One region of the Nocardioides sp. Z38_18 genome, then DNA from elsewhere that is predicted to be linked to it. Evidence: riboswitches for the same ligand, from Rfam matches in the RefSeq annotation. Region 1 holds a riboswitch; each other region holds the start of a gene.

Region 1 (10,293 bases):
CTCGGCGCTGGGGGCGTTGATGGTTCGTTCCACAGTGATTGAGTTCTCAGCCATCCCCCGACCATTGCTCACAGAACGGGCGCAGACAAGGGCAGTGCCATGCCGAGATCCTCAGCTCGCCGCGTCGCGGCTCCCCAGGAGCTCCTCGTAGTCGGGGTGCTTCTCGATCCACGACTTGATGAACGGGCACCGCGGGACCACTCGGTGCGAGCCCTCGGCGCGCACGTCGTCGAGCGCTCCACGTGCCAGCTTCGAGCCCACTCCCCGGCCCTCGAACCGGTCGTCCACCTCGGTATGGGTGAACACGATGCGCCGGTCGTCGAGCTCGTACGCCGCGAAGCCGGCGAGCTCGCCGTCAAGGTAGGCCTCGTAACGGTTCTCGGACGGGTTGTTCCTCACTTCGACATCAGCCATGGACTCATCGTGCCCCGGCGGTCAAGTCAGGAACCGGAGCCCGAGGTCACCGGCCGCGGCGCACCTGAAGGCTCACCTGGGCGACACGGAGCGGGTACTTCCCACGCACGACGAGCTGGTGCACCCCGGCCTTGCAGCCGACGTTGAACCGGGCGATGTAGACGCCGCGGCGGTTCGCGCGGGCGTGCTTACCAGAGACGCGGATCCCGTCGTAGCGTGCAATGACCCGCTCGCGGGCACCCAGGTCGAGGATGCGGACCGTGGTCCTCGCGCAGGGGTTGAGCACCTTCGTTGCCGGACGGGCCCGCAGGTTGCGCCCGGCGACCAGGCGGATCGGGGTACGGGCCACGCGCTTGCTGCCCAGGGCCGTGACGGTGACGGACTTGGCGCCCAGGGACATCCACCTGGGCAGGAAGACCTTGCGCGCCACGGTCCCCGAGGCGGACGCCTGACCCCTGAGCGTGATGCGACCGATGGTGATCCGGTACTTCTCGCGCGGTGCGAGACCCGCCACCCGCACCGTGGTGCTGACGCGTCGGATGGAGGTCGGGGAGGCCACGGTCACCTCGAGCCTGCCCAGTCCCGGGGCCGCCGGGGTCGGCTTCGGTGTCGGCGTCGGCTTCGGTGTGGGCGTCGGGGTGGGTGTCGGGGTGGGTGTCGGCGTCGGGTCCGGGACCGGGACCATCGCCGTGGAGGTGCCGGTCGCGTCCTGGAAGCCGGCCGCGCCGGTGATCACACGCAGGCTCAGCCGGGTCCCGACGTCGTCGACGGTGACCGTGTAGGAGTCGCTGGTCGCACCGGCGATGGCGACACCGTCACGCAGCCACGCGAAGGTGACGTCCTGAGCAGCGGGTGTGGTGGCCTCGACGACCGCGCGCAGCTCGGCGCCCACCGCGGGGGAACCGGTGATGTGCACGACTGGGCTGACGGTGAAGATGCCGCCGGTGGTGATGCCGGAAGCCTCGACGTACGCGGTGGTGTCGTAGTACCCCGGCGAGGAGGCGCGGACAACGACGGAGAGGTACGTGCCGGCATCTGCCGGCACCAGGGTGTACCCGTGCCCGGTCTCGTCCTCGATGACGACGCCGTCACGGGACCACTCGTAGGTCACCGTCTCGATGGCCGGTGTGCGCGGAGCGAGGTTCACCGTCAGCTCGTTGCCGACGACCGGGTCTCCGGACATGGTCGCCACAGGGTCTGGGGCGGTCCCGTGCTCGCTGACGCCCTTGTCGGTCGCGGTGGCGGGTGTGTAGCCCACCCGGGTGTTGAGGTAGTCGACCCTGATCTCGTGGCCGGCGTCGGCAGGGGTGAGCGTGTAGGTGGTTTCCGCGTTGGCGAACTCCTCACCGTCGCGGAACCAGAGCAGGCTCGTCGTGTCCGGGGCCGGCGAGGCGTCCGTGGTCTTCGCGGTGATCGTGTTCCCGGTGGACAAGGTGCCTTCGAGAGTGACCGTCGGTGCGGTGTCGAACTCGGCGTCCCACGTCGAGGTCTGGATCCTCACGGAGGTGGGTGCGTACCCGGCCTTGCGCGCGGTGACGTTCACCGAGACGAATCCGGCCACGACGTCGGCCGGCTTGACGACGTAGTCCACGGAGGTGGCGCCGACGATGGGGGAGTACGTATCGCCGCGGGCCCACTGGTAGGTGTAGGAGTCGGCGCCCGGGTCCAGGGTGCCGCCGGTGACCTTGGCCGTGGAGCCGGTCTTGCCGGTGCCTGCCACGTACGGGTACTCGGTCCAGCTCATGGCGCCCTCGGTGATCGTGATGGCGTCGGTGTCGTCCGAGGCGCTGCGGTAGCCGGCCAGGTGGACGGTGACGCTCGCGTGGAGGTTCGCATGCAGGTCGTCTGCGACCGGGACGTAGGTGCGTTCGGTGGCACCGGGGATCGCGCCGCCGTTGCGGAACCACCGGTAGGTGGCGCTGGTCTCGGTCGGGTTGTTGTTGAAGTGGGTGGCGGTCAGGGTGGAGCCGACCCGCCCGTTTCCGGTGATCTCGGCGACGGGTGGCGAGCTGAACGTGCTGTGGCTGACGTTGATGATCAGGTTCTGCACGGTCGAGGGGCCGCCGGCGATGCTGGAGGTCAGGGTCACGGGGTAGGCGCCCGACGTACCGATGGCCGGCTTGCCGGTGATCACACCGTGACCGTTTCCGTGGTCGACGAGGGTGAACCCCTCGGGCAGCCCCACCGCGGTCAGCGAGCTCGGTTCGGGATAGCCGAAGGTGGTGATGGTGAAGTCGGACTCGATGCCTTCGCGGAACTCGGCGGTCTCGTCGTTGTAGAACGTGGGCCGCTCGTAGATCGTCAGGGCCACGGTGATCTCGTCGGTGCGGCCCTGGTCGTCGATCGCCTGCAGGCGCAGTTGCAGCGTGTCGGGGAACGGAGGCCCGTCCGTCCAGAGCCGGCCGTCGGGATCGAGTTGTAGCGAGCCGTTCCAGACGCCTGTGCTGCGGACCACGGTGTTGGTCCCACCCGTGGGGATGAAGTCGAGGATCTCGCCCTTCTCACCGACGTGCAGCGATGCGGTCCTCACCGGGCCGAACTGCGGCCCGCCCGGTTCGGCCGCGACCGCCGGGGCTCCGAGTGCCAGCGTGCCCACGGCCAGCAGCAGGCTCAGCAGGAGCGCGAGGGGGCGGATCAGTGTGGCTCCCGACCTGCGGGGTCGGTCGTGCGCAGCGTGCTGCATGGGGGGCCCTCCGAGTGGGTCTGGCCCCCGCACTGGGTCAATGCTCAGAGTGCCTTGCGCAGTTTTACACGAATAGGGTTATTTGTCCGCTAATCCGGAATCGGCCTCAAGAGCGCAGTCTCAGAAGTCGTCGCGGCGCTTGAGCGGCTTCGGGCGGCCGTCGGGGTCGTGCAGCACCCGGTAGGGGATCGTGGCGGCGAGACGTTCCCAGCGGCTGAGCTCGGGAGGCTGCAACCGGCGCAGCCGGCCGGGAGGCCGCTCCCCCGTCCGGCCGGCGGCGTGCCACTCGTCGAGCCGGCGGGCCGACTCGGCGTACGCCGCGAACATGCCGGTCGCCTCGACGGAGTCCTCCATCACCTCGAGCAGTGAGTCAGCGTCGTCGGGGTCGACCTCGCGGTCGAGGTGCTCGGCCGCGAGCGTGAGCCGCAGCCGGCGGGCGTAGGGGCTGTGGTCCTCGGCGGCGGGGTCGACCACCACCGCGGACAGCTCGGAGTCGTGGGTCCACGAGCGGCGGTTGAAGTTGTCCGAGCCGACGGTGGCCCAGACGTCGTCCATCACGCAGACCTTCGCGTGCACGTAGACCGGCGTGCCCTCATGGTTCTCGATGCCGTAGATCGCGACCCGGTCGGGGGCGACCTCGGCCATCTGCTCCATCGCCCGGGCCCGGCCCAGCATCTGCGGGGTGCGCGCCATGAAGCCCGCCTGGTCGGTGAACAGCGGCACCACGGCGACGACGTGCAGGTCGGGGTTGCGCTGCAGCGCCTCGGTGAACACGTTGCCGACCGCCTGCCCCCACAGGTACTGGTCCTCGACGTAGACGAGGTTCCGGGCCCGGAGCAGGGCCTTGGAGTACCCCCGGGCGACACTGCGCTCGCCGCCCCGCGCGAACGGGTAGTCGCGGCCGTGCCGCAGGTTGGGGTAGGTCCGCAGCAGCTGCACGACCTGGGTGGCCCCCTGCGGCGACGGCGGCGGCGGGGCCTGCTCGGGCAGCGGGTCGGGATCCATGTCCATCCGCAGGACCACGTCCTGGGCCCAGTAGAGGGGGTGGCGGGTCAGCCGGGTGGGGTCCTCCCACCGTTCGCGGAACACCGTCTCCACGTCGTGGACGGCGGGTCCGGTGATCGCCGCCATCACGTCGTGCCATGGCGGGGTGTCGCCGTACTCCGGTGCCATCTCCAGCGCCTGCGGGTCCCCGAGGTGCCGGGCGTCGTCACGGCGCGAGTGGCACAGGTCGATGCCGCCCACGTAGGCGATGTCGCGCTCGGGCTCACCGCGGTGCCGGATCACCACGAGCTTCTGGTGGTGCGAGCCGCCCATCCGCACCCGCATGTCCAGCAGGGCCTCCGCGCCGCGGGCCTGGAGCTGGCGGCCGAGGAGGCGGTTCTCGGAGGCGTTGAAGTTGAGCTTCTCGGTGTGCGAGCGCCAGATCAGCCCGCGCACGTCCACGCCGCGCTCGTCGGCGGTGGCCAGCACCTCGACCACCTCGCTGCCGGGCTCTCCGGTGAGCCGCTCGTCGGCATCGCCCTGCCAGTCGGTGAACAGCAGCAGGTCGCCGGCCCGGGTCGCCTCGATCCGCTCGCACAGCTCAGCGAAGTACGTCGCCCCGTGGATCAGCGGCCGGACCAGGTTGCCCTCGGACCAGGCGGCCTCCCCTGGGTGCTGGTCGTCGAGGACGGTGTCGGCGTTGGCCCGCTCGGACCTGGTCAGCAGCCAGTCAGTGTGTCTCACGCAGTCCTCCCGACCGGTGCGTCCGGAACCGTCGTGGACCGAATCTGGCCAACATGCCAGATGGCCGTCGCTCCCGCATCACCGCACCGGGTCGCGCTGGCATCATCTGCTCCATGAAGGTTCCCGGTGCAGCCGTTCTCGGCCGCGGCCTCGCCGCCTACCGCTCCTCGGGCGCGGACCTGCCCTTCGGGGATCCGCTGCCGGCGCACGACGTCGCGATGGAGGGCTACTTCTGGCGGTTCACCGACCCGGACACGGGCCGGGTGCTGATCGCGCTCAACGGCGTGAACCGCGGCCCCGCCGGGGACCACTGGTCGACGCTGGGACTGGCCAGCCATCCCACCGGCTTCCTGCGCACCACCGTGCACCCGGTCGGGCGTGCCTCGACCACCGGGCTGGGCGCATTCGCCGGCGGCGCCTTCCGGGGGACCGCGGACCGCCTCGAGGTCGACCTCGGTCCCGACGCGCTGGTGGACGTGACCGTCTCCGACGCCGTCCCCTGGTCGCGGCGCAGCGTCGGCGGCTCCAGCGTGTTCCAGTCGGTGCCGGCCCTGAACCAGTACTGGCACCCGTGGCTGCTCGGCGGCTCCGCCCACGGGCGGGCCGTCATCGGGGACACCACCTGGGACCTCGACGGGTGGTCGGTCTACGGCGAGAAGAACTGGGGCCGGGGCGGCTTCCCCGACTCGTGGTGGTGGGGCCAGGCCCAGGGGTTCGAGGACCCGGAGGTGTGCGTCGCCTTCGCCGGTGGCGACGTCAACGCGGGCCCGTTGCGGACCCGGGTCACCGGTCTCGTCGTGCTCCTGCCCGGTGGCCGGCTGCTGCGCCTCGGCGACCCCGTGGTCTCGCCCGTGCACGCCGAGGTCTCCGACGAGCGCTGGCTGCTGCGCGGCCGCAGTGCCCAGTGGCAGGTCGACGTGGAGGGGTACGGCGCACTCGACGCGGCGCACGTCCTCCCGGTCCCGCTCCCGGCCGAGCACCGCAACATCGCCGGTGCGATCGAGCACCTCGGGGCCTCGATGAAGGTCAGCGTCCAGCGGTGGGGGCGACCCCACTGGGAGGGCGAGTCGTCGGTCGCGGCCCTGGAGCACGGCGGCATCGACCGCGCGCAGGCGGAGATCGCGCGGCGTGGCGGTTCGCCGGAGGACGTCGACGCCGTACCCCTGCGTTCGGAGCCTTGAGCTAGGAGGATGTCTCGTCCTCGAGGATCTCGCTCAGCGCCGCCACCTCGACGACCTCGATCTGCTGGTCTCCCTGCCGCACGATGCGTCGACCCTCATCGAGCACCCGACGCAGGTGGGCACGGACCAGCTCGGCCCCGCGGGCCTCGGCCGACGAGAGTTCCTCGTCCAGGCTGGAGTCCATCGGCACAACCTAACCTGTTGACCGCCCCGGATCGCTGAGGCATACCGGTCAGAGGTCAGACTCTTCGAGGCCCGCCTGGTCGCCGACCCAGTCCCACAGCTCGACCCGCTCGGAGTCCGCGGTGCGGGTGCGCCGGCCGAAGTGGGTGGGCCGGGGTCGGCGGTCGTGCCAGAGCCGGCCCGCGGGCGGCTGCGGCTGCGCGGCCGCCAGCCACAGCGTCGTGTCGGCTCCCCCGGCTGCGTCGCGCAGCAACGGTCCGGTGAGCTTGTGGAAGGTCGGCAGCGAGTCGGCCACGCCAGGCGTGTCGGCCCACCCGGGGTGCGTGGCGTGCACCCCGATCCCCTGGGGCGCCCAGCAGTCGGCAAGCACCGGGAGCAGCTCGACCTGGGCCCGCTTGCTGCGGGCGTAGGCCGTGGTGGGCGAGTAGGGCCCGTCGGTGTACTCCGGGTCGTCGGCCCGCAGCGCCTGGGCGTACATCCCGCCCGAGGTCACCAGCACGACCCGGGCGTCGTGGCCGGACAGCGCCGGGCGGAGCAGGTCGGTCATCAGCACCGGGCCGAGGACGTGCAGCGACATCGTCAGCTCGTGACCCTGCGGTGACTCCGTGCGTGCGGGCGGCATCGCGCCGGCGTTGTGGACCAGCACGTCGAGCCGGTCGAGGTCGAGCTCGCGGACGAAGCGGCGTACGTCGTCGAGGTCGGCGACGTCGCACCGCTCCACCACGACCTGCGCGCCCGGCACGTCGGCCTCCAGCTCGGCCTTGACCCGGGAGCCCTTCTCGAGGTCGCGTACGACGAGGTGCACCTGCGCGCCCAGCCGGGCGAGCCCCTCGGCGGTCGCCATGCCGAGCCCCGACGTCGCGCCGGTGACCGCCGCGACCTTCCCGGAGAGCGCCCCGGCGGCCGGGTCGGCGGGCCAGGTGGGCAGCCTGCGCCGCACCGCCGGGCCGATCCGGGTGAATCCCGGGACGACCGCGCGGTCCAGCAGGGTGTCCACGCCGCGGGCCAGGCTCTGGGTGAAGGTCATGGCCGCCAACGTAGCCAGCCGGTGCGCGCCGCCCTCCCCGCATCGGTGCGCGGTCAGCCGCCCTGGGGGCCGTCGTCCGGCGGCAGCGGTTCGTGGTGCCGGGCCCCGTGGGTGCGCCGGTCCTCCTTCATCTCCGCCTCGAACAGGTGTCGCCGGCCCTGGACCAGCTCCTCGCGCGCGTGCTGCTCGAGGTCCTTGAACGGCGAGTAGTAGGTCTCGTCGTACTCCTCCACGAGCTGGAAGCTCCACCGGCCCTCGAGGATGTTGCGCCCGACCAGCTCGCTCTCGACCCGGTCGGCCAGCTCGCCGTGACCGGCCTCGCGCAGCTCCTCGACCGCATCGCCCAGGGTGAGGTCGGCGGTGCCGCAGAGCCGGTGGAACGCGTAGAGGTGGCCCCGGGCGACCTCTACCGCCTCGAGGGCCTCGGAGAACTTGCCCAGCGCGGAGACCGTGGCGTCGCTGACTCCCTCGGGCCGTCGGTGCTCGGGCAGCTGGGCGGACCCCGTCGGGTCGGGAGGCGGTGTCATCGGCTCGGAGTACCCGGCCCGGACCGGACGCAAACGAGCGCCTGTCCCGGGGTGGACCTGCGTGGCACCCACCAGGGCGACTTGTGTACTAGGTGCGCGTGGCTAGTTTGGCGAGGCCACTGCAGACACACCGAGAGGAACCTCATGTCGGAGCACCAAGGTCACGACCTCGAGCAGGACAAGGTCGTCGAGATCATGCGAGGCGACCGCTTCTGCATGCTCACCTCGGTCGGTGTCGCCGACCAGGGTCGGCTGCACTCCCACCCGATGACGCCGCAGGAGGTCACCGACGGCGGCGACGTGTGGTTCTTCGTCGACGCCACCAGCGAGCAGGCCGCGAACGTCAAGGCCGAGAAGCGGGTCAACCTCGCGTTCGCCGACGGCTCCACCTGGCTCTCGGTGTCCGGCCACGCCAGCCTCCACCGGGACCGGGCGAAGATCGACGAGCTGTGGAACCCGGTCGTCGAGGCGTGGTTCCCCGACGGCAAGGACTCCGAGAACGTGCAGCTGATGCTGGTCGAGGCCGACTCCGCGGAGTACTGGGACAGCCCCGGAGGCCGGGTCGCCACGGCGCTGGCGTTCGTGAAGTCGAAGGTCACCGGCGACGAGCCCGACGTGGGGAAGAACGCCACCGTCGACCTCTGAGGCACGTCTCAGCAAAATCATATCAATTAGTGATATGACGGACACCCGCTCCGGCGTCCTATTAGTCTTGTGCGGTCGAACACCGCCCGGGACCGCCGAATCCTGCCCAGTCCCGGGTGTCCAACCGAACTCCTGGGGCAGGAGCGGGGGACCCACAGGTTCCATGCATCGGCTCCTCCGGGGGCCGGGGCTCGGGGTGAAGTCACGAGACTGTGACGGAGCACTTTCAGCTCCAACCCGACAGCTGACCCCGCAGGCGTCGGAAGGACTCCTGTGCCCAGCAACGCCCCCCTCCACAAGCCCCTCTCGCGATACCTGCTGCTCCCGGCCCTGTCGCTGCTGCTCCTGATCGGCCTCTCCCTCGTCGGACCCGCCGCCACGGCCGCCCCCGCTCCGGCCCCCTCGCCGAACCCCTCGTCCGGGCCCGGCACCGCCACCGCCGACCACAGCGCCGAGCGCAAGCACAAGAAGAAGGCCAAGAAGAAGAAGGCCGGCAAGAAGAACACCGCTCGCAAGCTGCGGGCCAAGGAGCTGCGGGCCAAGAAGCTCCGGGCGAAGAAGGCCCGCGCCGCCAAGGTCCGGGCCCAGAAGATCCGGGCCAAGAAGGCGCGCCAGGCCAAGAAGCGGGCCGCTGCGGCGGCCGCGGCCGCCCAGCCGGCGACCACGGGTGCCAGCCGCGTCGACCGCGCCATGAAGATCGCCGTCCAGCAGGTCGGTGACCCCTACAAGTGGGGTGCCTCCGGTCCCGGCTCCTTCGACTGCTCCGGGCTGATGCAGTACAGCTTCGCCAAGGCCGGCATCAAGATCCCCCGCACCGCCGCTGCCCAGTCCGGCCGCGCACACCGCATCGCCCGCAGCAAGATGCGCCCCGGCGACCTCCTGTACTTCACCCGCGGCGGCCGGGTCTACCACACCGCCATGTTCCTGCGGTGGAAGCAGGGAACTCCCCAGATCGTGCACGCACCCGGCTCGGGCAAGAAGGTCCGCTTCGACACGCCCTTCTCCAACAGCTGGTTCGCCGGAAGCATGCGCTGACCGACCTACGCTGGGTCCATGACGACCCAGGATCTCGGGAGCGACCGGGCCCTCACCGCTGAGGAGCCCCTGCTGGTCGAGGACGAGCTGGGCGGGTTGTTCGAGACCTCACCGGCCCGGGTGGAGCGCACCTCGGCGGCCGCCGAGGTCGGCTTCATCGCCGGGCTGGTCGCCTTCCTGGCCACGCCCTTCTCACTGATGCTCGCGGTCTGTGTCGGACTGGGGGCCCTCGGCCTGGTCAGCTCGGTGATCGGCCTCGCCAAGGCGAGCCGGCGCGGCGTCTCCGGAAGCCTGCTGGCGTCGCTGGGCATGGTGATCTCCCTGATCGCGCTGGCCCTGGTCGGCCTGCGCTACCTCGGCATCGACACCGCCGTCGGCGACGGCGCCGTCCCCACGCTGGTCGACTGGCTCACCGCGCTCAACGACCTGCTGCCGCCCCCCTGAGTCGCTGCCATGGGCCAGAAGTTCACCACGGTCGAGGATTACCTCGACTCCCTCGGGCCCGAGGTCAGGGAGGTGCTCGAGGCGGTCCGGGCGACCATCCACGCCGCCCTGCCCGGTGCGCAGGACACGATCAGCTACAACATCCCGACCGTCGTGCTCGACGGGCGCCGGGTGGTCCACTACGCCGGGTGGAAGCACCACGTCAGCCTCTACCCGGTGCCGGAGGACCCCGACCTCGCCGAGGAGGTCGCGCCGTACGCCGGTGGCAAGGGGACCCTGAAGTTCCCGCTCGACCGGCCGGTGCCGCACGACCTCGTGGCCCGGGTGGTGCGCTCGCTCAGCGCCGGGTAGCGGTGGCCAGGAGGTACTCCCACTCCATCGGTCCGGCGCCGGCTCCTGCCCGCTCTGCGAGCTCGTCGAGGTCGC
Region 2 (10,293 bases), on a different contig from region 1:
GGCCGGCGGCGAGTACGTCAAGGGCGCGCTGCTGGTCCTGCTCGCGGCCGCCCTGGCGATCGTGCTGTCCCTGACCCACCGGTTCTCCGAGCTCACGGTGGCGGTCATCGAGGGCATGGCCGTGGCGACCCTGGCCGTCCTGGTCTACCCCGACCACGCCAACATCACCCCCTACCTGGTCATCCCCGCGCTGATCGGCGCCCTCGACCGTGGCCTGCGCGGACTGCTCAGCGTCGTCGCGGCCGAGTTCGGGCTGCTCGCGGTCCTCTGGGCCGGAGTCATCCGGCAGTGGGACCGAGAGCTCGCCTCCAGCGGGTTCACCTGGCTGGCCACCGCCGTCGGCATCGGGCTGATGGGCTCCGCGCTGCGTCGTGCGGCGACCAGCCCCGACGCCGACGCCTCCTACCGCAGCGCGGTCGGCCTGATCCGGCGCCTGGAGGCGCTCTCGGGCAAGCTCAGCGGCGGGCTGGACTCGGTCGACATCGCCGAGCAGATCATGGTGGAGGCGGACCTGGTGGTGCCGGTGCGCTGCGCCGGGGTGTTCGTGCGCTCACAGAACAAGTCGATGTCCCCGCTGCGCTACTCCGTCGGCACCCAGCCCGGTTCGATGCCCTGGGCCGAGCCGTTGGCCGCCCAGGCCCGCCACGAGGAGGAGGTGGTGATCCGCGACCGGCACGTGGCCATCCCCCTGGTGGCCGGCGAGGAGACCGTCGCGGTCCTCGTGCTCGAGACGCTCCAGCCGATCGACTCCCACGCGGCGCTCGGGCTGCGCAACCGGCTGACGCGGCACGCCGTACAGCTCCAGGCTGCGCTGCTGTTCGGCCGCGTCCGCGACAACGCGATGAGCCAGGAGCGCCAGCGGATCGCCCGGGAGGTCCACGACGGGGTGGCCCAGGACGTCGCCTCGCTGGGCTACCTCGTGGACAACCTGGCCCAGTCCTCGGCCGACCCGGTCCAGCAGCAGCAGATCGCCCAGCTGCGCCAGGAGGTGACCCGGGTGGTCACCGAGCTGCGGCACTCCATCTTCGACCTGCGCCACGAGATCGCCGCGGGCGCCGGCCTCGGCGAGAGCCTCTCGGCGTACGCCAACCAGGTGAGCGCGAGCTCCCCGATGACGGTGCACGTCACGCTGGACGAGAAGGGCCCACGGCTCTCCAGCGACGTCGAGCACGAGCTGTTGCGCATCGCCCAGGAGGCGATGGCCAACGCGCGCAAGCACTCGGGAGCCGCGAACCTGTGGCTGCGGTGCACCGTGCGGTCCCCGTTCGCCGAGATCGAGGTGCGCGACGACGGCATCTCACCCCACGCCCCCAGGCCGGACTCGCAGGGCCTGATGATCATGCGCGAGCGCTCCCGGATGATCGGCGCGGAGCTGCACGTGCGCGAACCCGATCCCGAGAGCCCCGGAACACGCGTCCTGGTCCGTGTGGGGTCCCCGAACCGCTAGCCTGCACGCGGAGGCCGGACGACCACCGGGTGCCTGATGACGACCGTGCTGCTGATCGACGACCACGAGCTGATCCGCCAGGGGCTGGCGGGAGCGTTCACGCAGGCCGAGGGCTTCGCCGTCGCGGGCCAGGCAGGCTCCGTCGCCGACGGCCTCGCGCTCGCGCAGCAGGTGGCCCCGGACGTGGTGGTGACCGACGTCCGGCTCCCCGACGGCTCCGGTCTCGACGTGGTCCGGACGCTGCGCAAGGAGAGCCGCCAGATCGGACTGGTCGTGCTCACCATGTACGCCGGCGACGAGCAGCTGTTCGCGGCGATGGACGCCGGAGCGTCCGCGTTCGTGGGCAAGGACGCCCCGACCTCGACGGTGATCAGTGCCGCACGCCAGGCGATCGTCTCCCCTCTCACCTTCTCCTGCACCGGCCTCGGCGAGGCGATGATCAGGCGGATGAGCTCGGGGGCCCCCCGGCTCTCCGACCGGGAGCGCCAGGTCCTCGAGCTGCTCGCCGACGGCCTCGGCGTCACCGCGATCGCCGGACGGCTCTTCCTCAGCGAGTCCACGGCCAAGAGCCACATCGGCCGGATCTACGAGAAGCTCGGCGCCGCCAACCGCGCCCAGGCCCTGGTCACGGCGATGCGCCTCGGGCTGATCAGCGCCGCCACACCCCCCGGCTGAGCCCTTTTCAACTGCTCCGCGGCAGTCAAACCGGCCGCGGTGTCAAGCGGTTCCGGGCGGCATGACCCAAACGGACTAGTCCGCTAGTGCCAAGTAGGCCAGAAGGTTCAAACCGGACGACCAATGTCATGATCTGTCCGTTTTTGCCATACTTTCTGTACGCCGGGCCATGTGGGTCGGCCCGACCGAAAATCCACCTAGTTCCAGAGGGGAACACACTCATGCTCGAGTTCATCCGCACCATCACCGGCCGCCGCAACGAGGACGGTGCCTCCGCCGTCGAGTACGGCCTGCTGGTCGCCGGCATCGCCGCGCTCGTCGTGGTCATCGTCTTCGCCTTCGGCGGCGTCATCAAGGGCGCCTTCGAGAGCACCTGCAAGACCGTCAAGGGAAGCGGCAGCGGCTCCGCGCAGGCCTGCTGACCCTGCCCCAGGAACAGGCGCCGGGCCCGGTGGAGGGCAGCTGACTCCACCGGGCGCCGCGCCCGAGACCGGGAGACGAGCCGTGCGGCATTCGGGAGGGAGCCGCACGACCCGCCTCCCCCAGCTTGTCGAAGAAGTCTGCGCCACGAGCGCAGCCGTGCAGATGGTTCCGCTGCGGGCCGGCATCACGCCCGCGCACCGGGGGGTGGTGGAACCAGCAGCACCCGAGCGCCCGGTCCGCCACTGGTGTGGCGGGCCGGGCGCCCCCGGGGTCCCCCGCTAAGAGAGAAGAAACCCATGCTCGACCTCATTCGAAGCATCCAGTCCCGGCGCCGCGGCCAGGACGGCGCCTCCGCCGTCGAGTACGGCCTGCTGGTCGCCGGCATCGCCGCGCTCGTCGTGGTCATCGTCTTCGCCTTCGGCGGCGTGATCAAGACGGCCTTCCAGGGCACCTGCAAGAGCTTCAAGAACAGCGGCACCACTTCCGGTACCGCCTGCTGATCCGCCTCGGGCACGGATCCAACCACCTGAACCTCCTGCGCTGAACCAGTGCAGGCACGCCGCGGCTCCCCGGCGGGCGTGTCTGAGCAGCACGTCCGCGGCACCGGGGGTGGTAGCCGCGAGCGGGAAGCCTGGCCCGTCACCCCCGGGTGACGGGCCGGGTCATCCCGTCCTCTGCCGCTCCAGTGCCCGGGCCAGTCCCAGGCGCTGCAGGGTGGTCGGGTGGCTGCCGAACCAGAACTGGCTCAGCTTCGGTGGGTCGTCGTCGCTCAGGGAGCGACGGGCCAGCCGCAGCTGCATCTGCTCGAACCCGGCCTCGTCGCCTGTCGCCTCCAGGGCGGCACGATCCGCACGCGCCTCCATCGCCCTGCTGATCGTGTTCTCGACCGGGCTCACCAGCAGCGACCCGACCGCGACCAGCGCCAGCAGCAGCGCGGCCACCTCCGGCTGGCCGGCTCCCTCGACGCCGGCCCGTGCGAGGAGGCGCCGACGGCCGAGCAGCAGGCCGAGAAGTCCGCTGGCCGCGACCACGCCGGTGGCGCCCAGGCTCGTGCCGAGGAGCACGTCGTGGTTGCGGGCGTGGCCGAGCTCGTGGGCCACGACCGAGAGTGCCTCGCGCCGGGGGACGTCGTCGACCAGGTTGTCGTAGAGCACGACGCGCTTGGTGTTCCCCAGACCCGAGACATAGGCGTTCAGGGTCGTCGTACGCCGGGACGCGTCTGCCACGAGCACGTCGGAGACCGGCACCTTCTCCTTGCGCGCCAGCGCCATCACCTCGGAGCGCAGCTTGCCGTCGGGCAGCGAGGTGAAGTTGTTGAACAGCGGCTCCACCACCACCGGGTACACCCAGGAGCCGAACACCGTGAGCACCGCACCGGCCAGGGCGGTCCAGGCGGGCCAGTGCCGCGGTGAGCGTCTCGCGGTGCCGACGACGAGCAGCACCACCACGGCGGCGAGCACCCAGTCGACCAGGAGCGAGGTGCCCTGGTCGCGAAGCCAGCCCGCCAGCGACTGGCGGGTGAGACCCTCCTCGAGCGCGTTGCGCCGGATGGCGACCGAGAACGGCGACACGGCCACCTCGCCCACCAGCACCAGGACGAAGGTGGCCAGCGCGACGCGCAGCCACCACGGTCGCGGCAGGCGCCGCGTCAGCCGCGCGCCCAGGGGGGTCAGCCCCAGGACCAGGGCCAGCACGAGCTGCACCGCCAGCGCTGCCCAGCTGAGGTGACGCTGCGCGGTGGCGTAGGCCTCGGCCCGGCGCAGGTGCGCCGCGGAGAACACCTCGCTCCCCCGCACCTCGACCAGCTCGCCACCCGGGAGCCACGACCACGGGACGAACAGCACGCCCAGCACGACCAGGACCAGCACTGATCCACCGATGAGGCCCAGGCACAGCCGCACGCTGGGTCGCTGTCCGGGGGGCACGTCGCTCAGCCTGCCACCCCGGCAAGGCGGACCAGGTCACTGCGCCAGCGCATCACGAACTCTCGCTGCGTGGTGCCGACCCGGGTGCGGAACGCCTCCTGCGTCGAGGCGCCGGAGCCGACCGCCTCGTAGAAGGCGAGCAGGCGGTCCGCGCCGTACTCGCGCGCCAGGAAGCGGCAGGCCAGCCAGGCCTCCTCGTAGGTGGCGCCGAGTCCCGCCGCCGTGGGGTCGAGGTCCTCGGTGCTGGGCAGGTCACGAGGCGCCCCCTCCTTGCGGACCTTGGCCAGGATCTGGCCGGCGGCCACGTCCACCGGCACGCCCACACCTTCGAGCGCGACGTAGTCGGCGAAGCCCTCCAGGAGCCAGGTGGGCATCGAGGTGAACGTGGCGTCGGTCGCGACGTGGGTGGCCTCGTGGGTCATCACCACCTGTGCGCCCCGGTCCTGCAGCTTCTCGAAGACGCCCGGGTTCACGAAGACCCGCACCGGCGCTCCGGGACGCAGCGAGCCGTCGGCCGTGGTGGTCACGGCGGCGATGTTGTCGTACTTGCCGGACTCCGCCGACAGCGCCCGGTCCAGCTGGGCCCTGCTGCGGGGAACCTCCACCAGCAGCGGACCACGCCACTGCGGGAGCACCTGCCGGACCTGGCGCAGCGCGGTGGTGACCAGGGCGGGATAGCGCCCCGCCGAGTCACCGGCCACGGCCAGCAACGACTGCGGCGTGCGTACGACGCTCAGCCGCTCCGCCAGCCACAGCGGACTCCGGTCGTTCTCCCCGCCCATCGACGCGATCGCGGCGCCGTCGGGGCGCGGGACGAACACCACGCTGGTCTCGTGGTTGGCGGTCGACTCGTCGAGGCCGTCGTAGCGATAGGCGAGCTGGACGGTGCCGCGCCAGGAGCCCTCGCCGAAGCGCGCCTGCTCCTTCCCGTCGAGCGGTGCCGCTTCCTCGACGTAGCGCATCGACAGCTCACCGATCCGGAGGTCGACCGAGTTCTGGAGGATCCCCTCCAGGAGCTCCCGGGCGCCGGGCGCGGCCACGGCCCCCGCGGCTGCCCGGTCCTGCTCGCGCACGGCTGCGACGAGCGCGTCCAGAGCCGCCTGGGCGGTCCCGGGATCGCGGGCCTCGGCCCCGGGGGGCGCCTTGGGCGGCGCCACGTCGACCTCGCGGTCGCACCCGGCCAGCACCCCGGCGAGCAGGGCCACGAGCAGCCCCGCAACAAGCAGGAAGCCGCCCGCCCCGAAAGGGCGAGCGGCTCTGCGGGCGGGTCGGTCAGCCAGGGCGGACCGCGCCGACGTAGGGCATGTCGTGCAGGCCGGAGATCTTGACCCCGGAACCGGGGTTCAGCGCGTTCACGATCTGGCCGTCGCCGATGTAGATGCCGACGTGGCTGATCGGGCTGTAGTAGAAGACGAGATCACCTGGCTGCAGCTCGCTCTCGGAGACACGGGTTCCCGAATTGTACTGCGCCGAGGAGCTGTGCGGCAGGCTCACACCCGCCTGCGCCCAGGCCATCATGGTCAGGCCGGAGCAGTCGAAGGACGACGGCCCGGCAGCGCCGTAGACGTAGGAGTTGCCGATCTTCGACTTCGCGTAGGCCAGCACCGGGCCGCCGAGACGCTTGAGCCGCTCGGCCGCGGCCTTGACCCGGGCAGCCTCGGCCTGCGCCTCCAGCCGCTTCAGGTGCGCGTTGGCGTTCGCCACCCGCGCGTCCTCGCTCCGCTTGCGCTCCAGCAGCGCCTTCTCGCGGCCCGCCTGGGCGTCGACCTGGCCGCGCACGGCCACCCGGCGCTCGTGGAGCTGCGCCAGCTTGATGTTCGAGTCGGCCAGGGCCTGTGCGCTGGCTCCCGCCTCCTCGGTGGTCAAGGTGACGTTGGACAGCAGCACGTCGGCGCTGCGCGAGAGGTCCTTGGCCGGGATCGAGGCGCCGGCGGCACTCACCGAATCGCTGGAGACCGTGCTGGCCACCTGGGCGCGCAGGCTGTCCAGCACCTGGCGATGGTGGCGGATGTCGGCACGGACCCGCGCGAGCGTCGTGCGCTTCTTCACCAGGGTCGACCTGGCGGCGTCGTGCCGCTTCTCGGCGGCCTCGGCGCGGTCCGAGAGTCGGTCGACCCTCGCCTGCACGGCTTCGATGCCGTTCGGAGCGGCTGCGGCAGGCGCTGGCGCGACGACGCCGAGTCCGAGGGTGGTCAGTGCCGTGGTCGTGACCGCCGCGGCAATTCGGGCATGGGTTTTTTTCCGGCCGTCGAGCAAGATCGGTCGGTCTCCTCTTTGTCTGTACGCCTACCAGGTCAGCTGACGGATTCGGGCCCAAAGACGCCCTACCAGCCTCCGCGACACCTCAGTGACGCGTTGGCCGGATTCACCCCAAGTAACGTGGGTCCCCGGCTCCGGCACAGACACTCGGGAGTGACTGATTCAGACTCGGCGCGGCCCCCGAGCTCACCTGGTCGGTGTGCTGGTCCGAGGGCCCTAGGTTCAACACACTAAGCACGAAACCGCACGGTGGCCAACTCGGCGAGGGGCGCAAGGGGCTGTGTTCATGTTCACGCGGACTCCACCTCGGGGCCCGACATCGGTGTCACCATCCGCAGCGGCGGCACCAGTCCTGACTGGGCGAGAACGCCCAGAGCCTCCTGCTCCTCGCTGTCGAAGCTGAGCTCGGGAGGCGGCCCGAGCAGGACCGTCACCACGCAGTCGTGGCAGGACAGGCCACGCACCAGGCAGGTGTCGCAGTCGATGTGAACGCTCATCTGTGGGCTCCTCGGGGGTGGTGCTGGGGAAGTGATACCCGGACTCCACCACCTGCCACCGACAGTGTTGCTTTCGCCACGTCCACGGCCCTGCCTGGCGGCTTTTGTCGGTGCGGCTGCCTAGCGTCGTCCACGTGAGCAAGTGGTCCGCACAGATGAGCTTCGACGAGCTGGGGCGCCCCCTGCGTGATGTCACCTTCTGCGTGGTGGACCTCGAGACCACCGGCGCCTCGGTGCGAGGCGGGGCGATGATCACCGAGATCGGCGCGGTCAAGGTGCGCGGCGGCGAGGTCCTCGGCGAGTTCCAGACACTGGTCAACCCGCACACGCAGATCCCGCCCTTCATCGCCGTGCTCACCGGCATCACCAACTCGATGGTGGCTTCCTCCCCTCCGATCGAGTCGGCGTTGCCCGCCTTCCTCGAGTTCGCCCAGGGCAGCGTCCTCGTGGCCCACAACGCGCCCTTCGACATCGGCTTCCTCAAGCACTTCGCCGCCGCTCAGGGGCACCCCTGGCCGGGGTTCGAGGTCCTCGACACGGCGCGGCTCGCCCGCCGCGTGATCACCCGTGACGACGCCCCCAACTGCAAGCTGAGCTCGCTCGCGGTGGCGTTCGGGTCCACGACCACCCCCAACCACCGGGCCCTCTCCGACGCCCGGGCGACCGTCGACGTGCTGCACGGCTTGATGGAGCGCCTCGGCGGGCTGGGCGTGCACACGCTCGAGGAGCTCTCCACCTACACCTCGCGGGTCAGTCCCGCCGTACGCCGCAAGCGCCACCTCGCCGAGCACCTGCCGCACTCCCCCGGCGTCTACCTGTTCCGCGACGAGCAGGAGCGGGTGCTCTACGTGGGCACCTCACGAGACCTCCGCACCCGGGTGCGCTCCTACTTCACCGCCTCGGAGAGCCGCTCGCGGATGGGCGAGATGGTCAACCTGTCGGCGTCGGTGACCGGGATCGAGTGCGCCACCCCGCTCGAGGCCCGCGTGCGCGAGCTGCGCCTGATCGCCGCCCACAAGCCCCGCTACAACCGCCGCAGCCGGCACCCGGAGAAGGTGCACTGGCTCAAGCTGACCGTGGAGCCGTGGCCCCGGCTCTCACTGGTCCGCAAGATCGCCGAGGACGGCGCCGACTACCTCGGTCCGTTCAGCTCGCGCCGGGTCGCGGAGAAGTGCCTGTCCGCGCTGCACGAGGCCTTCCCGATCCGGCAGTGCAGCGACCGCCTGCCGATCACCCCGACGCGCTCCGCCTGCGTGCTGGCGGAGATGGGCCGGTGCCTGTCCCCGTGCGACGGCAGCATCTCGATGGACCACTACGCCGACCTCGTCACCCGGGTGCGCGAGAACCTGCTGCACCGCGCCGACGAAGTGGTGGACTCGCTCACGGCGCGGATGAACCGCCTCGCCGAGGACGAGAGGTTCGAGGAGGCCGGAGTCCATCGCGACCGGCTCTCCGCGTTCCTCAGGGCGGCCGCACGCACCCAGCGCCTGGGTTCCCTGTCCTCGTGCGCCGAGCTCGTGGCCGCGCGCCGCGAGGACGACCACCGGTGGGCGGTGCACGTCGTGCGCCACGGCAGGCTGGCCGCTGCCGGGGTGATCCCGGCCGATGCCCATGCCGGCGAGTGGGTCACGCAGCTGCGCGGGTCTGCCGAGACCGTGCTCGGCGGCCCCGGGCCGACCCCGTCGGCGAGCGCGGAGGAGTCCGAGCAGATCCTGCGCTGGCTCGAGCAGCCCGGCGTACGCCTGGTGCACGTCGAGGGCGAGTGGACCTGCCCGGTCCGCGGCGCCACCCGCCACCTGGCCCTGCACGACGCCGTGGAGACCTCACGTGCCTCGCTGGAGCCCTTCGACGAGCGCCGCAGCCTCGCCACGGTCCACCAGCCCTGAACCGTGAGCCCCGACGGGATACCTTGGGCCCATGATCACCGCCATCGTCTTCGTGAAGGCCGACGTCGCCCGCATCCCCGAGGTCGCGGAGGCCATCGCGGCACTGGCCGGGGTCAGTGAGGTCTACAGCGTCACCGGCCAGATCGACCTGATCACGCTCGTGCGCGTCACCGACCACGAGGACGTCGCCCGCGTGGTGGCCGACCAGATCAACAAGGTCCCCGGCGTGATGGAGACCGAGACCCACATCGCGTTCCGCAGCTACTCGCGCCACGACCTGGAGTCTGCGTTCTCCCTCGGGCTCGACTGATATCTAGGGCCCGCACGCACGCCTGGGCGCCGGTCAGCTGGTCGCTGCGACCCAGCGGTCGAGGGTGGCCTGAGCCGATCCGGAGTCGATCGCCTCGCGGGCGCGCTCGATGCCCACCAGGAGCCGTTCCTCCAGCGATCCGTCCTGCGCCGCGTGCACCGCGAGCGCGGCGCCGGCGTTGAGCAGGACGGCGTCCCGGACGGGGCCGGTATCTCCCGCCAGCACGCGGCGGACCACGCCGGCGTTGTACACCGCGTCCTGGCCGCGCAGCCCCTCGGCGGTGCCACGGGGGATCCCGAGCTCGGCGGGGTCCAGCGTGTGCTCGACCACCTCGCCCCCCTCGACGGCCCACACGCTCGACGTGGTGGTCGTGGTGAGCTCGTCCAGCCCGTCGTCGCCCCGGAAGACCCAGGCGTCCACGCCGCGACGGGCGAACACGCCCGCCATCACCGGGGCCATCGCCCGGTCGGCGCACCCGATGGCCTGTGCCTCGGGCTTCGCGGGGTTCGCGATCGGGCCCAGGAAGTTGAAGGTGGTGCCGATGCCGAGCTGGCTGCGAGCCGTCGCGGCGTGCCGCAGTGCCGGGTGGAAGGCCGCTGCGAAGCAGAAGGTGATGCCGGCGTCGGCTCCGACGCGGGCGACCTCGTCGGCCGAGAGGTCGAGGCGGATGCCGAGCTGCTCGAGCACGTCCGCGCTGCCCGCCTTGCTCGAGGCGGAGCGGTTGCCGTGCTTGACGACCGGGGCTCCTGCTCCCGCTGCCACGATCGCCGACATCGTGGAGATGTTCACCGAGAAGGAGCGGTCTCCCCCGGTGCCGACCACGTCCAGGACGCGTCCGGGCACGAACAGGGGCGTCGCGTGCACGTACATC
Region 3 (10,293 bases), on a different contig from region 1:
CGTCCTCGAGGGAGAGCATCTGGGCCAGCGCGCTCCGGATGAGGTTCTCGTCGTCGGCGAGCAGCACCCGGATCACGGGACCACCCCGGCACGGGAGCCGGTCGCGGGCAGCTCCACCCGTACGACGAACTCCTCACCTTCGCGCCCGGCGCGGAGCGCGGCGCCGGACGGAGCCAGCTGCTCGGTGAGACCGGCCAGTCCGCTTCCTGCGGTGCTTCCCGGATGCTCGGTGCCGGGTGGGTTCTCGAGCCCGTCGTTGCGGATCACGACCGCCCCGCCGACGTAGGACATCTCCACCCGGGTCGCGCCGGAGTGACGCAGCACGTTGGTGACCGCCTCCCGGACCACCCTGGCCACGGGCTCGTGCCAGGCCGAGGGAAGGCCGTCGAGATCGGCGGTGGCGGCGATCCCGGCTGCCTTGAGCAGCGAGACCGCGCCGTCGAGCTCGGCACTCAGGTCCAGCGGCCGGTAGCCACGAGCCAGCTCGCGCGCCTCGCGCAGCGCCTCGTGCGCGGTCTCCCGCACCTGCAGGATGCGGTCGGCGGCGCGATCATCCCCCCGCGCTGCCAGCGTCGCTGCGAGCTCGGCCTGGACCGCGATCGTGGAGAGCTGTCGCCCCATCACGTCGTGGACGTCCCGGGAGAACCGGAGCCGTTCCTCGGCCACGGCCAGGGCCGCCTGATTGGTGCGGGCCCGTTCCAGCTCGATCACCACCCCCATCAGCCACAGCGAGCTCTGCACCGTGAACGTGAAGAACAGGCCGACCACCGCGCCGCCGATGGCGAGGCCGAGGTGACCGGTGGGCACCAGGACCAACGCCGGGTAGGCCAGGAACAGGCCCCACTGGAAGGCTCGGTCCCGCAAGCCACCCATCCCCCAGGACAGTGCCATCACCACGATCAACGCGCCCGCGAACTGCGACTTCTCCGGCAGCAGCAGGACGAGCCCCTCGGCCAGGAGCGCCGCGGCGACGAGCGGAACCAGCCGGGACCAGGGCACGGGAGAGGTGGCCGGGTGGAGACTGATCGCCGCTCGCATCGCCAGCGTGCTGGTGACGCCGAGGACGATGGTGCCCAGGACCAGCCCGAGCACCTCAGCACGCGCCATGGGGTATGCCAGGGCACTCACGGCGCCGCTGAGCAGCACGAACCACAAGATCACGTAGAGCGAGCCGAGGGTGTAGAGCCGGACGCGCTGCACCTCGCTGCGGCGGGCCCACCCCCACGGGTCCATCGCCCGACCAAGAGACCGGCCCAATGACCGGCCCGATGATCGGCCCGATGATCGGCCCGTCATCGCGACACCCGTTCGTCCGCTCGTCCGCCCACGGGCAGATCCTGTCAGGTCGGTCAGGACCGTGGCTCCCACGTCATCGAGCGCCGCGCCAGCACTCCGGCGATGACGGTCCACGCGACGAGCGCCCCGACGGCCGGAGCCGCCTCGACCCAGGTCTGCGCGAAGCTCACGGTGGCCGGGTCGACCATGTCGGTGGTGCGCCCGAACCAGGCGACCCGGACGAGGTCGTTGACCGCTGCCCCGGGGGTGAGCGCGACCCAGGCGTGAGCGGCCTCGGGAAGCGCCGGCTTGAGCAGTCCCCCGGTCGCCAGGAGGATCACCGGCAGGCTGGTCAGCTGGGCGGCCTCCGCCGTACGGGTCCACGCCGCGGTCCAGAACGCCAGCGCCGCGAACGCGACGCACGCCAGGAGCACCCCGACGAGCACGAGCAGCGGGTTCGCCGGGAGGTCCAGGCCGGAGGCCATCGAGATCGGCACCGTCACCAGCGTCACCACCAGGGTGATCGCCAGGCCGGGCAGGGCCAGCGACGCCAGGATCTCCGGGTCGGTCGCCTCACCGGTGCGCAACCGCTTCAGCACCAGCTCGTCGCGCCGGGTCACCGTCATCGAGAGCAGGTTGTAGTAGACCGGGAACAGCAGCGCCATCAGCAGCACCGTGCTCACCCCGGCCATCCCGGCCATCATGTCGCCGCGGTCGCCGAGGAAAAGCAGCGCCAGCGGGAGCAGGGGCATCACGAACGCGTAGGCGAGGGTCAGCCGGTTGCGGACGATCGTGATGACGTTGGTGCGCGCCAGCCCGGCGACGCGCTGGGCAGCAGGGGCGAGGGTGCTCATCGCGAGCTTCCTTCCGTGACGGTGCGGAGATGGTCGTCCGGTGCCGCGGCAGCCGACTCGTGCTGGTCGTCCCCGTGCTGGTCGTCCCCGTGCTGGTCGTCCCCGTGTTGGGCGATCGCCAGGAAGACCGACTCGAGGCTGGCGCTGCGGGCACTGATCCGCTCGAGGCGTACGCCGTCGCGCTCGGCCCAGAGCAGCACCGCGGTCAGCACCCGCTGCAGGTCGTGGGTCTCGATGGTGGTCAGGTCACCGTGGCGGGAGACCTGCACGTCGGTGAGGTCCGGGAGCGCCCGGTCAAGGGTCGCGAGGTCAAGGGTCGCGAGGTCGGGAGTCGCGAAGGAGATGGTCGCCGGGTGGTCGGCGACGATCGAGTCGGCCGTGCCCTCCTTGACGATCCGGCCGGCGCGCATGATCGAGATCCCGTCGGCCAGCGTCTCGGCCTCCTCGAGGTAGTGCGTGGTGAGCAGCACCGTCGCCCCCGACTCCTTGAGGTCCTGCACCAGCCGCCACACCTGCCGGCGGCTCTCGGGGTCCAGCCCGGTGGTCGGCTCGTCGAGCATCACCACGTCCGGGCGTCCCGACAGCGTGCAGGCCAGGTCGACCCGGCGCTGCTCACCTCCGGAGAGCGCGCGCATCGGGGTACCGGCCTTGTCCGCCAGGCCCAGCATCTCCAGCGACTCAGCGACCGGGCGGGCGTCGGTGACGGTGGCGGCCCACATCCGCACGGTCTCGGCGACGGTGAGGTCAGCGACGAAGCCGCTGCGCTGGAGCAGCACGCCGGTACGACGTCGTACGGCGGCCCGGTCCGCGATCGGGTCCAGGCCCAGCACTCGCACCTCCCCCGCGGTGGGCGAGGCGAGCCCTTCGATCACCTCCAGGGTGGAGGTCTTGCCGGCGCCGTTGACGCCGAGCAGGGCATGGATCGTGCCGCGGCCGATGTTCAGGTCGATCCCGCGGACCGCCTCGAAGGCATCGTCGCCGGTGCCGTAGCGGCGCCGCAGGCCGCTGACCGTGATGGTGTGCTCGCTCATGCCTCCAGCATCAGCGATCCAGCGCACGGCCAGTAGTGCGTGATGTCACCGGTCCGGCGAGGATCCGCCCGCTGAGTACTGACAGATGTCATGGGCGCACTTGTCGTGCCCGCACCGGGAGGGTTGCAGGGCCACCAGCGGCAGCGGCATCGGCCCGAGCAGCGACGCGGTCCGGTGCACCACTTGCGCGGACAGGACCTCGGGGCCGGAGGTGATCTCCTCCACCAGGTGCCCGGGCGAGCAGACCAGCACCGTCCCGGCGCGGGCCGCGAACGCCAGCGAACCGGTGACGCACACCACCGGCACGACCACGCTGTTCCTGCCGCTGCTCGGGCCCGCATCCAGCGAGGGCACCAGCGCGCGTACCGCCTTCGCCGACCGCACGGCGTTCGCGGTGGCCCGGGGGTGCCGGCGACCGTTCTTGAGCACCATCCCCCCGCGGACACCCACCTCGCCGAAGACCTCCAGGGTGTCCACCACGAAGACTCCCTGGGGACCGACCAGCACCCGGTCGATGTTCTCCTTGCCGCGTCCGGGCCGGGGGACGTCGGCGAAGACGTGCCACCGATGCGACAGCCGGGTCAGGGCCTCGGGAAGGGTCTCCTCGGGACCCGCGTTGTCGCGGGACACCGCAACGCGCACCGGCATCGACGTCCCCCCTGTCCTGATAGGGCATCAGGATATGGGTGAAACATCCGATTTGTTAGATATTCAGGCGGTTCATCCGGTGAGCTGCTGCTCGGCTTCGGCTGGCAACCGTCCCGACGCGACCACGAGCGCCCGCATCCGCTGGGCGATCGCATCGCTGAACGCACCCCTGGGGGCGCGCCAGGCCCAGTTGCCCTCGTCGGTCCCCGGGGTGTTCATCCGTGCCTCCGCGCCGAGCTCGAGCAGGTCCTGGGCCGGCACCACCGCGAGCCGGGCCGTGGAGGACAGCGCCAGCCGGATCAGCGCCCACGGCATCTCCTCATCCCCCGGCACCTGGGCCTGCACCGACTCCAGCACCCGTCTACGGGTCGGCTCGTCGAGCGCGCTCCACCACCCGAGCGTCGTGTCGTTGTCGTGGGTGCCGGTGTAGACGACGCTCTCCTCACCGTGCAGGTGCGGCAGGTAGGGGTTGTCACTCTCCCCGTCGAAGGCGAACTGGAGCACCTTCATCCCTGGCAGCCCGAACTCCAGCCGCAGCTCGTTCACCTCGTCGGTGATCACGCCGAGGTCCTCGGCGACCAGGGTGCCGGGACCGGCGGCCTCCACCAACGCGGCGAGCACCTCCCGGGCAGGACCCTTGACCCAGTGGCCGTCCTTGGCGGTCTCCGCCTCGGCCGGTACGTGCCAGGCGGCCTCGAAGCCGCGGAAGTGGTCGATCCGGACCAGGTCGAAGAGCTCCCGCTGGCGGGCGATCCGCTGCCGCCACCAGGCGAACCCGTCCGCGGCCATCGCCGCCCAGTCGTAGTGCGGGTTGTTCCACCGCTGCCCGTCCGCCGCGAAGTAGTCCGGCGGCACGCCGGTCACCGTCGTCGGGTTGCCCTCCTCGTCGAGCAGGAACAGCTCGCGATGGGCCCAGACGTCGGCGCTGTCGTGGGAGACGAAGATCGGCAGGTCACCGAACAGCAGCACCCCCTTGGAGGCTGCGTAGGCGTGCAGCTCGGCCCACTGGATCGCGAAGACCCACTGCTCGAAGCGCAGCCGCTCCACGTCGGAGGCCCGCGACTCCAGCACCTGGGCCACCCGCACGGGGTCCCGGTCGCGCAGTCCCGGCTCCCACGTCGTCCACGGGATGCCACCGAGCGCCTGGCGCAGCACCGTGAACTGCACGAACGGCTCCAGCCAGGAGGCGTTCTGCTCGCACCATCGCGCGCACGCCAGGCGCTGCTCGGCGGTCATCGAGCCCGGCGAGACCAGGCCGCGCTCCTCGCGCAGCTCGGGGCTGAGCAGGTCGGGGTTGCCGGCCATCGCCGAGATCGCGTTGTACGGCGAGCCGTCCCCCTGGTGCGTCGGCACGAGCGGGAGCACCTGCCAGACCGTGCAGCCTGCGGCGGCGAGGAAGTCCACGAACCGGTAGGCCTGCGGCCCGAGGTCACCCGAGGTCAGCGAGGTGATGTGGAGCAGCACTCCGGCCCGGCGTACCCCGAGCGGACCCCGAGCGAGACCCCCGTTGAGAGCAGGGTCGAGGAGGTCAGCCATGGGCCTCGGTCACCACATCGCGCAGCTGGTCGATCATCCACTCGAGCTCTTCGGTCTCGATCGTCAGCGGCGGCGCCAGCCGGATCGTCGACCCGTGGGTGTCCTTGACGAGCACGCCCTTGGCCAGCATTCGCTCGGAGGTCTCCCGGCCGCTCATCAGCCCGGGCTCGATGTCGACCCCGGCCCACAGGCCCCGGGTGCGCACCGCGACGATCCCGTCGCCGACCAGCTTCTCCAGGCCCGTCTCGAGGACCACCGCCAGCTCGCGCACGCGCTCCTGGATCTCGCCGGTCTCGAGCAGCTTGACCACGGCGTGGCCGACGGCGGCTCCCAGCGGGTTGCCGCCGAAGGTGGACCCGTGGTTGCCGGGGTGGAGCACACCGAGGACCTCGTCGGAGGAGACGACCGCAGAGACGGGAATGATCCCGCCGCCGAGAGCCTTGCCGAGCACGTACATGTCCGGGACCACGCCCTCGACCTCGCAGGCGAAGGTGGTGCCGGTGCGGCCGAGACCGGACTGGATCTCGTCGGCGATGAAGAGCACGTCGAGCTCGGTGCACATGTCCCGGACGGCCTGCAGGTAACCGGCCGGGGGGATGATCACGCCCGCCTCACCCTGGATCGGCTCGATCAGCACGGCGACCGTCTCGGCGTCGATCGCGTCGCGCATCGCGGCGGCGTCGCCGTACGGGACGACCCGGAAGCCAGGGGTGAACGGGCCGAAGCCCTCCCGCGCCAGCGGGTCGGTGGAGAAGCTGACGATCGTGGTGGTGCGCCCGTGGAAGTTGTCGCCGGCGACGACGATGTTGGCCTGGTTCGCGGGCAGCCCCTTGAGGTCGTAGCCCCACTTGCGCGCGACCTTGATCGCGGTCTCCACGGCCTCGGCGCCGGTGTTCATCGGCAGCACCCGGTCCATTCCGGCCAGAGCGGCGAGGTCGCGGCAGAACGGCCCGAGCTGGTCGTTGTGGAAGGCCCGGCTGGTCAGGGTCACCCGGTCGAGCTGGTCACGCGCCGCCTGGATCAGGCCGGGGTGGCGGTGGCCGAAGTTCAGCGCGGAGTAACCGGCCAGGCAGTCGAGGTAGCGGCGCCCGTCGACATCGGTCACCCAGGAACCCTCCGCCTCGGCCAGCACGACCTGGAGGGGGTAGTAGTTGTGCGCGACGAAGCGGTCTGCGAGGTGCAGGTGCTCCTCGGTCTGCGGTGCTGGTGCGGTCTTCCCACGGCTGAGGTTCGTCATCGGGTCCCTTCGCGTCGCGCCGCACCCGGGCGGCGGCTGACTTTCTGGTCGCTTCGCACAGTCTTCTTGGTCGCTTCGAACTGTACGGGTGGCTCGGAGACTGCCGAAACGCCGATCGCCCCGTGGGCTTGCCCGCCTCAGGAGGCTGCGCCTAAGGTGACGCGTCCCGGAGGACCGGGACGCCCCCGTCGTCGCCGAGTCCTGTCCGCGCGGAGGGCCCTCTACCAATCAGCGGACAAGAGCGGGGAACCCACTTTCCCGGGTCGTGGAGACACGACCCTCTGGGGTGAAGCCATCACCTTTGGCCGGGCACCTTCAGCCCGAACCCGACAGCTAACCTCGCAGGCGCACGGAGGAACCACCCATGCGCATGCGCACGCTCTCAGCGACCCTCCTGGTCGCGTTCACCACCGCCATCCTCATCGGGGGAAGCCTGGTCGCGCCGGCCGAGGCCGCCACGATGAAGACCTGGACCCGGCTGGCCAAGTGCGAGTCCGGCGGCCGCTGGCACGTCAACACCGGCAACGGCTACTACGGCGGGCTCCAGATCAGCCCGCGCACCTGGCGCGGGCACGGCGGCAAGAAGTACGCCTCCAACGCCCACAAGGCCACCAAGCGCCAGCAGGTCCGCGTCGCCAAGCGGATCAAGAACAACCAGGGCTGGCGCGCCTGGCCGTCCTGCTCCAAGCGCATCGGGGTGCGCTGAGCCGGCGGGACCGGCTCGATCGATCGTCAGTACGTCGTCTGGTGTAGCGCTCTGGACAATGGTGTGTGAGACACACTAATGTTCAGCACATGCCAGACGACGTCCTCGCCGCACACCTGCAGGAGCTGCGCCGCGGCACCGTGGTGATGGCCGCACTCGCGACGCTGCGGCGTCCGACGTACGGCTATGCCCTGCTGGAGTCCCTCGCCGAGGCGGGGTTCGGGGTGGACGGGAACACGCTGTACCCGCTGCTGCGACGCCTCGAGAAGCAGGGACTGCTCACCAGTGAGTGGAACACCGAGGAGTCGCGGCCGCGCAAGTTCTACCGGGTCAGCGCGGAGGGAGAGGCCCTGCTGCAGGACCTACTCGACGAGTGGCAGGCCCTGCACACATCGATCGAGAAGCTGAGGTGACCCAGATGCAGACCCAGGACCAGTCCCCCGGGCGTTCCGACCTCACCGAGAGGTACGTCCACGCCGTCACCCGCACCCTGCCCGAGGACCAGCGCGCCGACGTGGCCGAGGAGCTGCGCGCGAGCATCACCGACCGGGTGGAGTCGCTGCAGCTCACCTCGGGACTGCCGGCGAGCCGGGCGGAGTACGCCGCACTCGAGGAGCTCGGCGACCCTGACCGGCTGACGGCCGGCTACACCGGGAGGCGGCTGTACCTGATCGGGCCGGAGCTCTACCCGGCCTACGTACGGGTGCTCAAGCCACTGCTCTCCTCGATCGTCCCCGTCGTGGCGGTCGTCATCGCGGTCATCGCGACCATCGACGGCAGCTCCATCGGCGGGGTCATCGGCGAAACCGTCTGGGTGTCCCTCACTGTCGCCCTGCACGTCTTCTTCTGGGTCACCCTGGCCTTCGTGCTCACCGAACGAGGCATCTCGACCGACGACCTGCGCGACACGATGAAGGTCGACTGGGAGCCCGAGCAGCTGCCCGAGCTCCCCCGCGGAGCGCACGGCTCGTTGGGTGAGCTGGTCTCCACCCTGGTGTGGATCGGGCTCCTCGGAGCCGCACTGGTCTGGCAGCACTTCGGGTCGCACATCGGCGACGACATCCCCGTGCTCGATCCCGACCTGTGGACCTTCTGGCTCCCGTTGATCTTCGTGCTCCTCGCTGCCGAGGCCGTCTTCGAGGTCCTGAAGTACCGCCTCTCCGGCTGGTCCCCGGCGCTCGCGACCGTCAACGTCGTGCTGGGCGCCGTCTTCGCGGCCCCGTTCGTCTACCTCGCGGCCACCGACCGGCTGCTGAACCCGGCGATGGTCGCCGAGGTCCAGAGCAGCTGGCCCGAGTTCGACCCCGGCCTGGTCAATGCCGGAGTCGTGGTCGGGGCCCTCGGGATCTGGGTGTGGGACAGCATCGACGGCTGGATCAAGACGCGAAGGGAGCTGAGCGTCGCCGCTTAGTTCCGCGACTTCTGCCGGTCTGACTGTCGACGACTCGCGCTTCGTCGTGTAGTCAGGCATCAGACACCGCTCAGGAGGAAATCGTGCGCCAGATCTTCGTCACCGCCTTCATCTCCCTCGACGGCGTGATGGAGGCGCCCGGAGGCGAGGAGGGCTACCGCAACACCGGCTGGACCTTCCGCGACATCGAGCACGTGGACGAGGCCTACGAGATCAAGGGCCGCGAGCAGGACGAGGCCGCGGCGATGATGATGGGCCGGGTCAGCTACGAGGCGTTCGCGCCGGTGTGGCCCTCGCTGGACTACTTCCCGCAGTACAACGCGATGCCGAAGTACGTCGTGTCCACCACCCTGCGCGAGGAGGACCTGGTCACCAACTGGGGCGAGACCACCATCCTGCGCTCGACCGACGACGTCGCCGCGGTCAAGGAGACCGACGGCGGCCCGATCAGCATCCACGGCAGCGCGAAGCTCGGCGCCAGCCTGGCCGACGCCGGCCTGGTCGACCGCTACCACCTGCTGGTCTTCCCGGTCCTGCTCGGCGCCGGGAAGCGGCTGTTCAGCACCGCCGACAAGGACAAGCAGCTGCTGTCGCTGGCCGAGAGCGAGTCCTACCGCAACGGCATCCAGAAGCTGGTCTACGACGTCGTCAGGTGAACGTGACCCCCGGCTGAACGCCGGCTGACTGCTGCCCCGCTCCCGCGTGCGCTCCCTTGTGCCGGGCTCTCTACGGTCTTATCTTGCCATGACTGTGACCCACATCACACAGTCCGCAGGAGGCTCGCATGACGCAGCTCGACCGGCACGGTCCGTCGGATCCTGTTCCTGACCCGCTCGCCGCGCCCTTCACCCCCGGAATGCGCGACAACCCCGCCGAGCTCGAGGTGATCCCGGAGGAGATCGCCCGCGAGCACCTCCTCCCCCTCGAGCCAACCCCCACCGAGGAGTTCACCGAGCAGTGGCGCAACGCGTCCTACAACTGCTTCTCCTCGGGCCACAAGTTCTGCCGCGAGGTCTGCCCGGTCACTCAGGTGACCCGCAACGAGTCGTGGACCCCCACCGCCTTCCACGCCAACGTCGTGGCGATGGACAAGGGCGAGATGACCATCGAGGAGGTCGCCTCCGACTACGTGAACTGCACCCAGTGCGGTGCCTGCGAGCTGCGCTGCCCCAACACCTTGTTCACCGGCGACTTCTACCGCTTCCGCACCCGCACGGTCGACGTGGTCAAGGCCGTGCGCGCGTTCGCCGTGGAGAGCGGCGTGCACCAGCCGGGGTGGAAGTCGTGGAACGCACGCACCGACGAGCTCACCCACGAACCCGTGCTGGGTGTGTCGAGTCTGGGCGAGACCCCGGTCAGCCAGGAGCACGTCCGGGACTGGTCCGAGGGCCTCGCCCTCCCGATCGGTGGCGAGACGGTGCTGTTCGTGGACTGCGAGGCGGCCTTCTACCGCACCTCGGTGCCACGCGCGGTCGCCCAGATCCTGCAGCAGGCGGGGTACGAGTTCGGGCTGATGGGCGAGCAGTGGTGCTGCGGCGGCCCCGCCGCCGAGATGGGGTACGTCGACCAGGCGAAGCGGTTCGCCCAGCACAACC

What was found. A riboswitch is a leader RNA that binds a small molecule or an ion and turns the genes downstream of it on or off. The one in region 1 is predicted to bind cyclic di-AMP.
Region 2: another riboswitch for cyclic di-AMP. It lies ahead of AC4BGC_RS06970 (C40 family peptidase); the one in region 1 lies ahead of AC4BGC_RS17430 (C40 family peptidase).
Region 3: another riboswitch for cyclic di-AMP. It lies ahead of AC4BGC_RS04110 (transglycosylase family protein); the one in region 1 lies ahead of AC4BGC_RS17430 (C40 family peptidase).

Annotation. Positions count from the first base shown of each region.
Region 1 is NZ_JBZAJE010000002.1:1,309,280-1,319,572, forward strand. It holds gene AC4BGC_RS17385 (SRPBCC family protein) at 1-54, opposite strand, end outside; gene AC4BGC_RS17390 (GNAT family N-acetyltransferase) at 112-414, opposite strand; gene AC4BGC_RS17395 (hypothetical protein) at 461-3,097, opposite strand; gene AC4BGC_RS17400 (phospholipase D family protein) at 3,218-4,825, opposite strand; gene AC4BGC_RS17405 (tocopherol cyclase family protein) at 4,939-6,006, shown strand; gene AC4BGC_RS17410 (hypothetical protein) at 6,008-6,190, opposite strand; gene AC4BGC_RS17415 (SDR family NAD(P)-dependent oxidoreductase) at 6,239-7,216, opposite strand; gene AC4BGC_RS17420 (hypothetical protein) at 7,270-7,743, opposite strand; gene AC4BGC_RS17425 (pyridoxamine 5'-phosphate oxidase family protein) at 7,888-8,388, shown strand; cyclic di-AMP (ydaO/yuaA leader) riboswitch at 8,503-8,659, shown strand; gene AC4BGC_RS17430 (C40 family peptidase) at 8,662-9,423, shown strand; gene AC4BGC_RS17435 (hypothetical protein) at 9,442-9,867, shown strand; gene AC4BGC_RS17440 (iron chaperone) at 9,877-10,218, shown strand; gene AC4BGC_RS17445 (class I SAM-dependent methyltransferase) at 10,205-10,293, opposite strand, start outside.
Region 2 is NZ_JBZAJE010000001.1:1,465,747-1,476,039, reverse strand. It holds gene AC4BGC_RS07000 (sensor histidine kinase) at 1-1,447, shown strand, start outside; gene AC4BGC_RS06995 (response regulator) at 1,484-2,122, shown strand; gene AC4BGC_RS06990 (Flp family type IVb pilin) at 2,344-2,544, shown strand; gene AC4BGC_RS06985 (Flp family type IVb pilin) at 2,842-3,045, shown strand; gene AC4BGC_RS06980 (M48 family metallopeptidase) at 3,208-4,470, opposite strand; gene AC4BGC_RS06975 (gluzincin family metallopeptidase) at 4,476-5,675, opposite strand; gene AC4BGC_RS06970 (C40 family peptidase) at 5,743-6,726, opposite strand; cyclic di-AMP (ydaO/yuaA leader) riboswitch at 6,739-6,892, opposite strand; gene AC4BGC_RS06965 (hypothetical protein) at 7,020-7,226, opposite strand; gene AC4BGC_RS06960 (DEDD exonuclease domain-containing protein) at 7,361-9,112, shown strand; gene AC4BGC_RS06955 (Lrp/AsnC family transcriptional regulator) at 9,144-9,422, shown strand; gene trpD (anthranilate phosphoribosyltransferase) at 9,456-10,293, opposite strand, start outside.
Region 3 is NZ_JBZAJE010000001.1:857,191-867,483, reverse strand. It holds gene AC4BGC_RS04145 (response regulator) at 1-76, opposite strand, end outside; gene AC4BGC_RS04140 (sensor histidine kinase) at 73-1,233, opposite strand; gene AC4BGC_RS04135 (ABC transporter permease) at 1,350-2,129, opposite strand; gene AC4BGC_RS04130 (ABC transporter ATP-binding protein) at 2,126-3,160, opposite strand; gene AC4BGC_RS04125 (nuclease-related domain-containing protein) at 3,206-3,808, opposite strand; gene malQ (4-alpha-glucanotransferase) at 3,881-5,344, opposite strand; gene rocD (ornithine--oxo-acid transaminase) at 5,337-6,581, opposite strand; cyclic di-AMP (ydaO/yuaA leader) riboswitch at 6,794-6,941, shown strand; gene AC4BGC_RS04110 (transglycosylase family protein) at 6,946-7,287, shown strand; gene AC4BGC_RS04105 (PadR family transcriptional regulator) at 7,377-7,700, shown strand; gene AC4BGC_RS04100 (permease prefix domain 1-containing protein) at 7,706-8,698, shown strand; gene AC4BGC_RS04095 (dihydrofolate reductase family protein) at 8,782-9,354, shown strand; gene AC4BGC_RS04090 ((Fe-S)-binding protein) at 9,483-10,293, shown strand, end outside.